Regions from separate parts of the Psychrobacillus sp. NPDC096389 genome, predicted to be linked through region 1. Evidence: riboswitches for the same ligand, from Rfam matches in the RefSeq annotation. Region 1 holds a riboswitch; each other region holds the start of a gene.
The links. A riboswitch is a leader RNA that binds a small molecule or an ion and turns the genes downstream of it on or off. The one in region 1 is predicted to bind thiamine pyrophosphate.

Region 1 (3,231 bases):
TTAGTTTGCACTTTACTAGCAACTAACGATGTGTTTGAAAGTTTACTGCTTTTCCTTTTTTTAAAAGCAGGAGTTACTTCCTTTTTATTCAATGAAATACTTCTTTCAAAAAAATCTCCCCATAAATCGAGGCGATGCTCAATAGCAACTATTGTTATCACGCGTTTTTGTTGTAATTCATCTAACCACTCCACATATTTTTTAGCAGTAAATGGGTCTAAATGAGAGAGTGGTTCATCTAATAACAAAACTTCCGGTTCCATAATAAGTGCACATGCAGTAGCAATTTGCTGTTTTTGGCCGCCGGAAAGTTTTTGGATAACAGCATATCGAAACTCTGATAAATTAGTGAGGTCTAGCACTTCACGAATCCTTTTTTCCATTTCCTCTCGCTTCACATGTAAGTTTTCCAATGTAAAGGCAAGCTCTTCTTCGACAGTTTGCATACAAAACTGAGCATCGGGATCTTGAAAAACGGTTGCAACTCGATGATTTATTTCCCCGGGAATAAAAGATAGGCTATCTTTCCCAAAAAGTTTTATCGAGCCACTCATCACACCATCGCAATTATCTGGATACAATCGATTGCATAAATAGAGTAAAGTAGTTTTTCCGCACCCACTTGGACCAGTAATAACTACTCGTTCGCCGCGCTTCACGGTAAACGAAAGATCTTCCAATATCCAGTTTTCCTCATCTGGATAACGAAAACTCACTTTGTCAAAACGAATAACGTCATGCACGTGCCTCACCTTTTCTCGAACGGGCTATCGCATATCCACGGAGGGAACCAGTTGCTAATAATCCATCTGCCACTGCTTTTCCTCCTATACCAGCAATCATCGCACCACTTGCTATACGAATTCCTAGCATTAACGCTACATAGCCCGTGCTATATACAGCAAATCCACCTAAAAAGTATCCATACACAAAACTAAATACAGAAGATCCAACACCCGCTAACATCAATACCCATAGATCAAATCGTTTATAGCGAGTCGCTGCAAATACTGCTTCTGCTCCTAAACCCTGAATAACTCCTGAAAGTATAAGGCGTGGTCCAACTGCATTTCCTAGTAAAACTTCAATGGCAGCAGCAATTGTTTCTGAAACTACTGCAGCACCTGGCTTACGAATAATGTACATACAAATAATTGAAACGATAAACCAAATCCCAAAAATCCATTCATAGGCAATCGGACCGATAAATCCTGACCAAATATTGCCGACATGTACAAACAATAAATACACAATTCCAAACACGACTGCAAATAAAGACATCAATACAATCTCTTTTAACTTCCAAGATTTCAACATATTATTGACCTCCATGCGAAGGACTATTAATACTCATCGAAACTGTCATGACTAAATGTTTATGTTCTTCAGAACGAGCATGTGTAAATGTCTCCTCATAAAAAGCAAAGACATCATGAATATCTCCGTGAATCCCGCTTGCATAATGCATGGATTCATTGAAAACTCCACGCTCTTTAGCGCGATCAACTTCTCGGTAAATGACATCCATATAATTCGGATTATTCATCGGGTATAAAGCAAATTGAGAAGAGACGTATTGCTTGGTCGTATCCGTATTGGCAACGTCATCTCTTTTATCTAAATATGCATCTCCTGCAGTATCCCCAGGACAACCAGCAGAAAAAGTTCCTGATAAAGCAACATGTACACCAGTTTTAGCAGCGTGAAGCGTTAATGCTTTTGCAACATTAAATACATGCACTTGTTTCCCACGAATGACCGTCGACACATCATCTGTATGCATCCACACATTCGACGTGTCTGTTTCCTGAAGTGCTCCTTTAATCACTGAAATAAAATCGTTGGTCATCGGATGTAGCGAAAAACGAAATCCGACGATAGGGCTTAAACCGCATTGCATAATAAAAAAACCTCCCGATAAATTTTCATAAAAAAAGACCACATCCGTGAAGATGCAGCCACTTATCCAATATGAAAAATTCGGAAAGTCACCGCACTTCCCCACGCAGGTATTATCCTGATCGAGTTATAAGGGATCGGAGCAAATGCTCGCATCTCAGCCATAATGGGCACCCCTAGTGCGAAAAACGGTATGTAGTTTTTTAAATGTGCCCCCAGTATACCTTATGAAAATAGTAAAGTAAATATAGTTGAAAAATTTAACTAACTCGTCCATGCTTAAATTATTAAGATCTTTGGAGGTAAAAGGTTTGAAAAAATTATTTATAACTCGAAAATTACCAGATGAAATAGTAAATCCATTAAAAGAAAAATTCGACGTACAAATGTGGCATAGCGAAGAAATTCAAATGACATATGAGGAACTAAAAGCAGAAGCAAAAGATGCACACGCACTTTGGACAATGCTTTCAGATAAAGTAGACAGAGAACTGATGGAAAGTCTGCCAAATTTAAAAGTAGTTAGTAACTTAGCGGTTGGCTACAATAATATTGATGTGGAAGCGGCAAAAGAGCGTGGGATCGTCGTTACAAATACACCAGGAGTTCTAACCGAAACGACTGCGGATCTGACATTTGCATTACTTTTGGCAACTGCTCGACGCGTTACAGAAGCAGAGCGTGATCTTCGTGATGGAAAGTGGAAATCATGGACGCCAATGGGGCTCACGGGGATGGATGTTTTTGGTGCAACGATTGGAATTGTTGGCATGGGACGCATTGGTGAAGCAGTAGCAAGACGTGCTAATGGGTTTGACATGAAAGTTCTATACCATAATCGCACTCGCAAAATTGAGGCGGAAGAAGAATTTGGTTTTTCGTATGTAGAACTAGACACACTTCTACAAGAATCGGATTTTGTCGTTCTACTAACTCCATTAACACCTGAAACGAGAGGGTTGATTGGGGAACGCGAGCTAGGGCTGATGAAAGAAACTGCAGCAATTATTAACGTAGCTCGTGGTGGAATTATTGACGAGAAAGCACTTTACGAAGCGCTAACAACGGATAAAATCTGGGCTGCTGGACTTGATGTGTTCGAAGTAGAACCTGTGCCAATGGATCATCCATTACTTACCTTACCAAATGTAACAGTACTACCTCATATAGGAAGTGCAAGTATTCGTACGCGAATGGCTATGATGCAGTTGAATGCCCAAGCTATTGAAGCCGTATTAGAAGGACAAGAACCGGAAAATCGAGTAGTTTAATGAGTAGGCAGTTTGGAATCAACAAGAATTTGATTCCAGGCTGTCTATTTTATCGTTTATA
Region 2 (3,231 bases), on a different contig from region 1:
TGTGTGCGCAATAATTTCCCTATCTCCCAGTAATCCCATGCACATGGAAGCAAACAGGAAACTAATTCCACTAGTGAACCGTTTTGCGCAACATTTAACATATAGCGTGTGTATGCCAGATTTGTAGGGGTTGGCTTAGTAGCTTCCAACTCCTCCTTAGAAATACCAAACTCTGCAGCAAAAGCACGATGTAAATCCATTTCGAAATGCAGGGTATCATGTAGCGTTTTCGAAAAGTTTGTCATCATTTCTAAATCGAGTGATTTTTGAACTCCTACTGCAAATAACTTGGAATAGTCTAATAGATAGACATAATCCTGCTTCATATAATGGATAAATTTTTCTTCCGCCAATATTCCTTTTCCTAACTCCTGTACAAATGGATGTTGATGATTTTTATCCCAAATTGGTTTTACATTTTCAAGTAATCGATCGCTAAATTTTTTAGTAGCATTCATACGACTTACCTCCCAGAATAATAGTTTTTTTATTTTTTTGTGTTACACCATTGATAAATAAATAACAACAATGTTTTAGTAAATGAAAGTAATTCCTCTATATTTAGTTTTTCATCTACAGAATGTGCTTCTTCTAGTTTTCCTGGACCATAAATAACAGTTGGTATTCCTGCTTGTCCTAGCCAACCTGCATCAGTTACGGATTTGGACATTCCAATTTCGACCGGTTTTTTCTCTATTTGCTGATGACAATCTGCCAGTAATTGAACCGCTGGGTGTTCCGCATCCATTTTTAATGCAGGAAATATTTCGCCACGTTCTTCAATCATTGATTTTCCACCCCAGCGATATCGAAGAGGATTTTCCCTTAACCAAGGATCAGCCATCGCAACTCGGTTTAAATGATCTTCTATTTCTGTAGTAACTGATTCATATGTTTCATTCGGATAAAAATGTACGGTAATCCATAGTCTGCATTCATCTGCTATAAAAGCGGCATGTCTGCCACCTTCTATAACCGCAGGATTAATCGTGTTTGTTCCAGGGGCAAATCCAGGATATTGTTTTGTCACCGCCCAATGTCTTTCCAAATCTTGAAGGCCTGCAATTATTTTCATCATTTTTTCTATGGCACTTGCACCTTGGATCAACCCTCCTGCATGCAACATTTTCATCCTCATTGCATCATGGAAAACTTCTTTACTTTTAATCGTTATCCACCCTGTTATCACTCCACCTTGACCGTGAATTTGACGATTACTTCCATCTACTACTAGTGCAAAATCAGCCGTGTATCCTCTCTCTATACAAGACAGTGTTCCCGCCTCTCCCGCTTCTTCTCCAATAACAGACTGTATTTGGAGGTCTCCTTTTATTTCAATATTTAGCTCTTTTAATAGTTTTATAGCAAACAATGTTGCGGCTACCGCTCCTTTCATGTCAGAGGTTCCTCTGCCAAATACATATCCATCTTTTTTGGTGAGCTTGAATACTGGCACGGTCCACTCGCTTTCATCTCCGACTTCTGCAACGTCGATATGTCCGTTTATGATTAAGCTCTGATAATGCAAACTATCTGTTCCTCTTTTTATCCCTACTACGTTCGGATCTTTCGGAAACACATCCCAACTATCCGTCTCCAATTGGTGTTTCTCTAAAAAGTTTGCAATATAGTTTTGCACTTCACTTGTATTTCTAGCTGGGGGACTAACTGTCGGAAAACTAACTAAATTTCCGAGTAATTGAAATAATTCTTCTTTACGCTCATCAACTGCTTTATTTATTCGATTTTCTATTTCCTTCTCCATTTCTTTTCCCCTTCCTAGTTAAATTTTTGAAAACAAAAAACCGCTCTCCATAAACGGAAAGCGGCTGTTTTCTACATAATTAAACTAAATATACGACAGTAGGGGTCCAGCTGCTTCCCTCCGCTAGTATTAACTAGATCAGGTTCAAAGGGTTTACATACAAGATGTGTCTCAGCCTAAAACAGGCTCCCCTAGCAGTCATCTATTTAATTATAAACGCAACTAAATCGTATCATAAATAAAATTAATTACAAGAATATTTCGTTAAACGTCTTTTTTATCCTATTAGAGTCATTTAAATTTCGTTTTCTTGCTTTTACATACTTAAGAAGGCTAATTATGCCATGAATGCGAGTATACTAAACATAGAAAAGGGGTGATTCCATGCAGAACAATCAAGATGATATCCAATTGACTGAAGAAAGATGGCAAGCCATTACACATAACGATAAGTCCTACGATGACCTTTTTATATATGCAGTAACTTCTACAGGTATTTGTTGCAGACCTTCTTGTAAATCAAGAGATCCAAAGAAAGAAAATATCCGTATTTTTAATGATGTGGAAGAAGCAATAGCTAATGGTTTTCGTCCTTGCAAACGCTGTAAACCGGGTGGTATACGTTTACCGGATGAAGAATGGATCGACCAAATTAAACAATATATAAATGCAAATTATCACAACCCATTGTCATTGGAAATTTTAGCAGACATGTGCCATGGCAGTCCCTATCACTTACAACGAACCTTTAAACGAATCGTCGGGCAAACTCCTATGGAATATATTCAGCACATAAGAATCCTTAATGCCATGAAAAAACTCCAAAATGTAGAAAAGTCTATTGCGAAAATTGGTTTAGAAGTTGGATTTTCAAATACATCCTATTTCATCACTTTATTCAAAAATAAAACAGGCTTTACGCCAAAACAATATCAAAAAATAGTATTGGAGGAACAGAATAATGAAAAAAAACAATGAACATCCTGTCTATTGGATATTGTTAAATCATAAACAATGGAAGATATATATTGCGGCAACGGTAAAAGGATTATGTTATGTCAGTTCCCAAAATGCTCCATTCGAGGAACTCGGTGTATGGGTAAAGAAACGTCTCCCCCATTATCATCTTCTAGAAGAGAAAGTAGTTATGCAGCCATATGCGGATGAATTAATTGCTTTTATCGAAGGACGACGAAAAGAATTTACATTTTCTCTAGATCTTCATGGTACTGCTTTTCAACAATCCGTTTGGAATGCATTACAAGAAATTCCATATGGACAAACAGTTTCATATACAGATATTGCAGAACGGATAAAAAAGCCACAATCTGTACGTGCAGTCGGAACCGCTATTGGAGCCAACCCTGTATTAATTACTGTGCCTTGTCACCGAGTGATCGCTAAAAGCGGAAAACTGGCTGGGTATCGTGGTGGCTTAGACATGAAGGAACAATTATTAGTGCTTG
Region 3 (3,231 bases), on a different contig from region 1:
CCATGCCAATCCGCACCACTCGGTCCAAACTCAATGGCACCAGCTCCTTTTTCCGCATAAAAACGAGTATCAGCAGAGCCGTGTTGCCCAAATAAATTAGTTGGCTGCTTCGTTAAACTAGTTGTTATTTGTTGTAGTTTTTTTACATATTCATTATTTTCTTCTGTCGTTACGGCCGGAGCGGTGGAATGGATGATTACCTCGCTAGTTGGAAAGAGACTGCTAGCTGTATCATTTATTTCCTTAATAATATCTATTGCATGTTGCCCCGGAACAAAGCGAATATCGTAAGATAAAATACATTCGTCTGGTACAACATTGAATCTTTCGCCTGCATGTATTTTTGCCAAGTTTAAAGAAGGATAATCATAAAAGGCATTACTTGCTGTTAAAAAAGAAAGTTTGTGTATTTCTTGATCAAATAGGAATGCTTGCTCAATCGCATTTATCCCTTCCCATGGACGACTCCCATGACTAGATTTCCCTTTTAGGACCACATCTAACTGAACAATTCCTTTTGCTTGTAGTCCAATATGTAAATGGGTAGGTTCACCGCAAATGACAAAATCTCCATGAAAACCTTGATCGACTAGAAATTTCGAGGTGTCTCCAAACGTTTCTTCATCTGTCACAATATGCAACTGTACTTTTTGCCTTAGTTTTTGAGGAACTAATGAGAGCTCATAAAAAGCTTGCATCATAGCGGCTACTCCCGCTTTCATATCGGCAGAACCCCTTCCAAACAGCTTGTCGCCTTCTATAATAGGGATAAATTGTCCAGGATGACCTGGAACAACATCTACATGCCCATTCCATATAATACAATCGTTACCACTGCCTATTTCTGCAACTAGCATGAATTTGGCATCATGTTCATATACTATTGGAGTAATGCCACGTTCTTCGAGCCAAGATTTACAAAATAACAGCGCTTTGTTTGCACCTTCTAAATCATCACTTTTCATGCGAATTAAATCTTGCAATAACTCTATCATCTGAGTAACCCCTCCGTTATCTATTATTTCTATAAGTATACCAATGAAGGAAGAGGGGTTGCATTCCTTATTTTGTTGGGCTACAATGAATTCGAACTAAATAATTCATAACCACAAGGGGCGTCGCTTACGCGGCTGAGATTGTACCCTTCGAACCTGTAAGTTCAAGCTTGCGTAGGGATGTGGATGGAAACTGACAATCGCGCGATGTCTGGGTCTATCCCGGGCGTCGTTTTTTTGTGGGCAAAAAAGGGGAGTACAATGAGAAATCAACGTGTTTTATTATTAGTGGAGATAGCTATATTTGCAGCTTTAGGATATGTATTAGACCTGATTGGGTTTGGCATGCCACAAGGTGGATCAGTTACGTTTGTGCTTGTACCAGTTATTTTAATTGCTTTCAGACGTGGAGTTGTTGCTGGATTAATTACAGGATTTTTAATTGGTTTATTGCAAGTGGCAACAGGCAGTGCTTATTTCGCACCTTTATCATTTATATTTGTTATTTTTCAAGTAGGAATCGATTATTTTATCGCCTTTATGGTAGCAGGATTTGCTGGTTTCTTTAGACCTTCATTTATAAAAGCATTAGAAAACAAAGATACGAAGAAAATGATTACAGCAGTCATTGCTGGTACATTTGTTGCGGCATTTCTCCGTTACTTAGCACATGTAACGTCTGGTATTCTATTTTTTAGCGAATACGCTGGAGATCAAAATCCGATTTTATATTCGGTCATTTATAATTCTACTTATATGATACCAGTATTTTTAGTCGCAGCATTTATTTGTACGGTGTTGTTCGTAAAAGCACCACGCCTTTTACTGCCGAATAGAGTATAAATATGATATGATTATTGTACAGTTAATGGAGAAGGGATCTTATATAGATGATTGTACAAACAAATGAAGAGTTAGAAGCGTTAAAAAAAATCGGCCGAATTGTGGCAGAAGTACGCGATGCGATGCAGGCGGCAACAAAACCTGGTGTCACAACAAAAGAATTAGATGAAATTGCAGGCAAAATGTTCACAGAAACAGGTGCCATTTCAGGACCTAAAGGGGAGTATGATTTCCCAGGCTATACTTGTATAAGTGTAAACGAAGAAGTTGCTCATGGCATTCCTGGGTCACGTGTTATTCAAGAAGGAGACATGGTCAATATCGACGTGTCTGGTTCATATGATGGTTACTTTGCAGATACTGGTATTTCATTTGTTGTGGGAGACGGCTATCCAGAAAAAGAGAAGCTATGTGCAGTAGCGGAAAGTGCCTTCAACCGTGCAATGTTAAAAGTGAAGACAGGTGCTCGCTTAAATCAAATCGGTAAAGCAGTTGCAAGAGAAGCAAAAGACAATGGCCTACATGTTATTATGAATTTAACGGGACATGGAATTGGAAAATCTCTACATGAAGCACCACAGCATGTATTGAATTATTATGATGCATGGGATCCTACGATTTTAAAAGAAGGTATGGTGCTTGCAGTGGAGCCATTTATCTCGGCGAAAGCAGAGCATATTGTGGAGTCTGGAGATGGATGGACGTTCGTCACACCTGACAAATCATTGGTAGCTCAAATCGAACATACAATTGTTGTAACAAAAGAAGGTCCAATTCTTTTAACAAAATTAGATTAAAATAAGTAAAACGCCACCCGAAATTATTCCTTCGGTGGCGTTTTTTTAATGAAAAATATACCTACAACAAGCACACTGCTTAAAAAAATGGATGCAGTTGATATGAGTAACTCGTTAAACAGATGACGGCAGGCGAGTCCTAAAAAAGTCCAGATAAAAACAAGTACTATCGCCCGATCTGCAAAATGATATCTAAAATGGAGAGCGATAGCTGTAGCAATAGTTAAAAGAATAACTGTCCACAGCGACTTTGTAATTCCTAAACCGCTGAATTCATAAAAAGTCAAAAGATAATCCAGATTGATGAAGGTCATAATAAATGCCCAACCAAAATAAATAGAAATAGGTAATCTGCTCATCCAGTTAGGTTGTTTGACTGGATAAGTTGTATAAAGTAAAAATAAAGTCCCAAGTAAAAGAAGCATAGTAATTAGAGCATAATTAAACTGCTCAAAATGCCAAAAAAGAATCCATATACTATGTAAAATAGAAGTAATGACAAAGAGTAAAACCCGTTTTAAAGGGAGGTGTCGAGTAGCCTGATACTCTTTTATACTATTCCAAATCCAACTTGCCAATAAAAGATAAATAACAAT

Region 2: it holds a riboswitch for thiamine pyrophosphate, as region 1 does, so the genes downstream of both, ACIQ38_RS00910 (acetylornithine deacetylase) here and ACIQ38_RS15735 (YkoF family thiamine/hydroxymethylpyrimidine-binding protein) in region 1, are expected to answer to the same signal.
Region 3: it holds a riboswitch for thiamine pyrophosphate, as region 1 does, so the genes downstream of both, thiT (energy-coupled thiamine transporter ThiT) here and ACIQ38_RS15735 (YkoF family thiamine/hydroxymethylpyrimidine-binding protein) in region 1, are expected to answer to the same signal.

Annotation. Positions count from the first base shown of each region.
Region 1 is NZ_JBIWFB010000006.1:160,829-164,059, forward strand. It holds gene ACIQ38_RS15725 (ABC transporter ATP-binding protein) at 1-743, opposite strand, end outside; gene ACIQ38_RS15730 (ECF transporter S component) at 736-1,314, opposite strand; gene ACIQ38_RS15735 (YkoF family thiamine/hydroxymethylpyrimidine-binding protein) at 1,319-1,900, opposite strand; TPP riboswitch at 1,982-2,087, opposite strand; gene ACIQ38_RS15740 (2-hydroxyacid dehydrogenase) at 2,175-3,170, shown strand.
Region 2 is NZ_JBIWFB010000001.1:187,095-190,325, reverse strand. It holds gene tenA (thiaminase II) at 1-458, opposite strand, end outside; gene ACIQ38_RS00910 (acetylornithine deacetylase) at 488-1,765, opposite strand; TPP riboswitch at 1,864-1,968, opposite strand; gene ACIQ38_RS00905 (bifunctional transcriptional activator/DNA repair enzyme AdaA) at 2,150-2,743, shown strand; gene ACIQ38_RS00900 (methylated-DNA--[protein]-cysteine S-methyltransferase) at 2,727-3,231, shown strand, end outside.
Region 3 is NZ_JBIWFB010000009.1:48,409-51,639, reverse strand. It holds gene ACIQ38_RS18575 (M20 family metallopeptidase) at 1-995, opposite strand, end outside; TPP riboswitch at 1,102-1,193, shown strand; gene thiT (energy-coupled thiamine transporter ThiT) at 1,257-1,838, shown strand; gene map (type I methionyl aminopeptidase) at 1,886-2,635, shown strand; gene ACIQ38_RS18560 (tryptophan-rich sensory protein) at 2,659-3,231, opposite strand, start outside.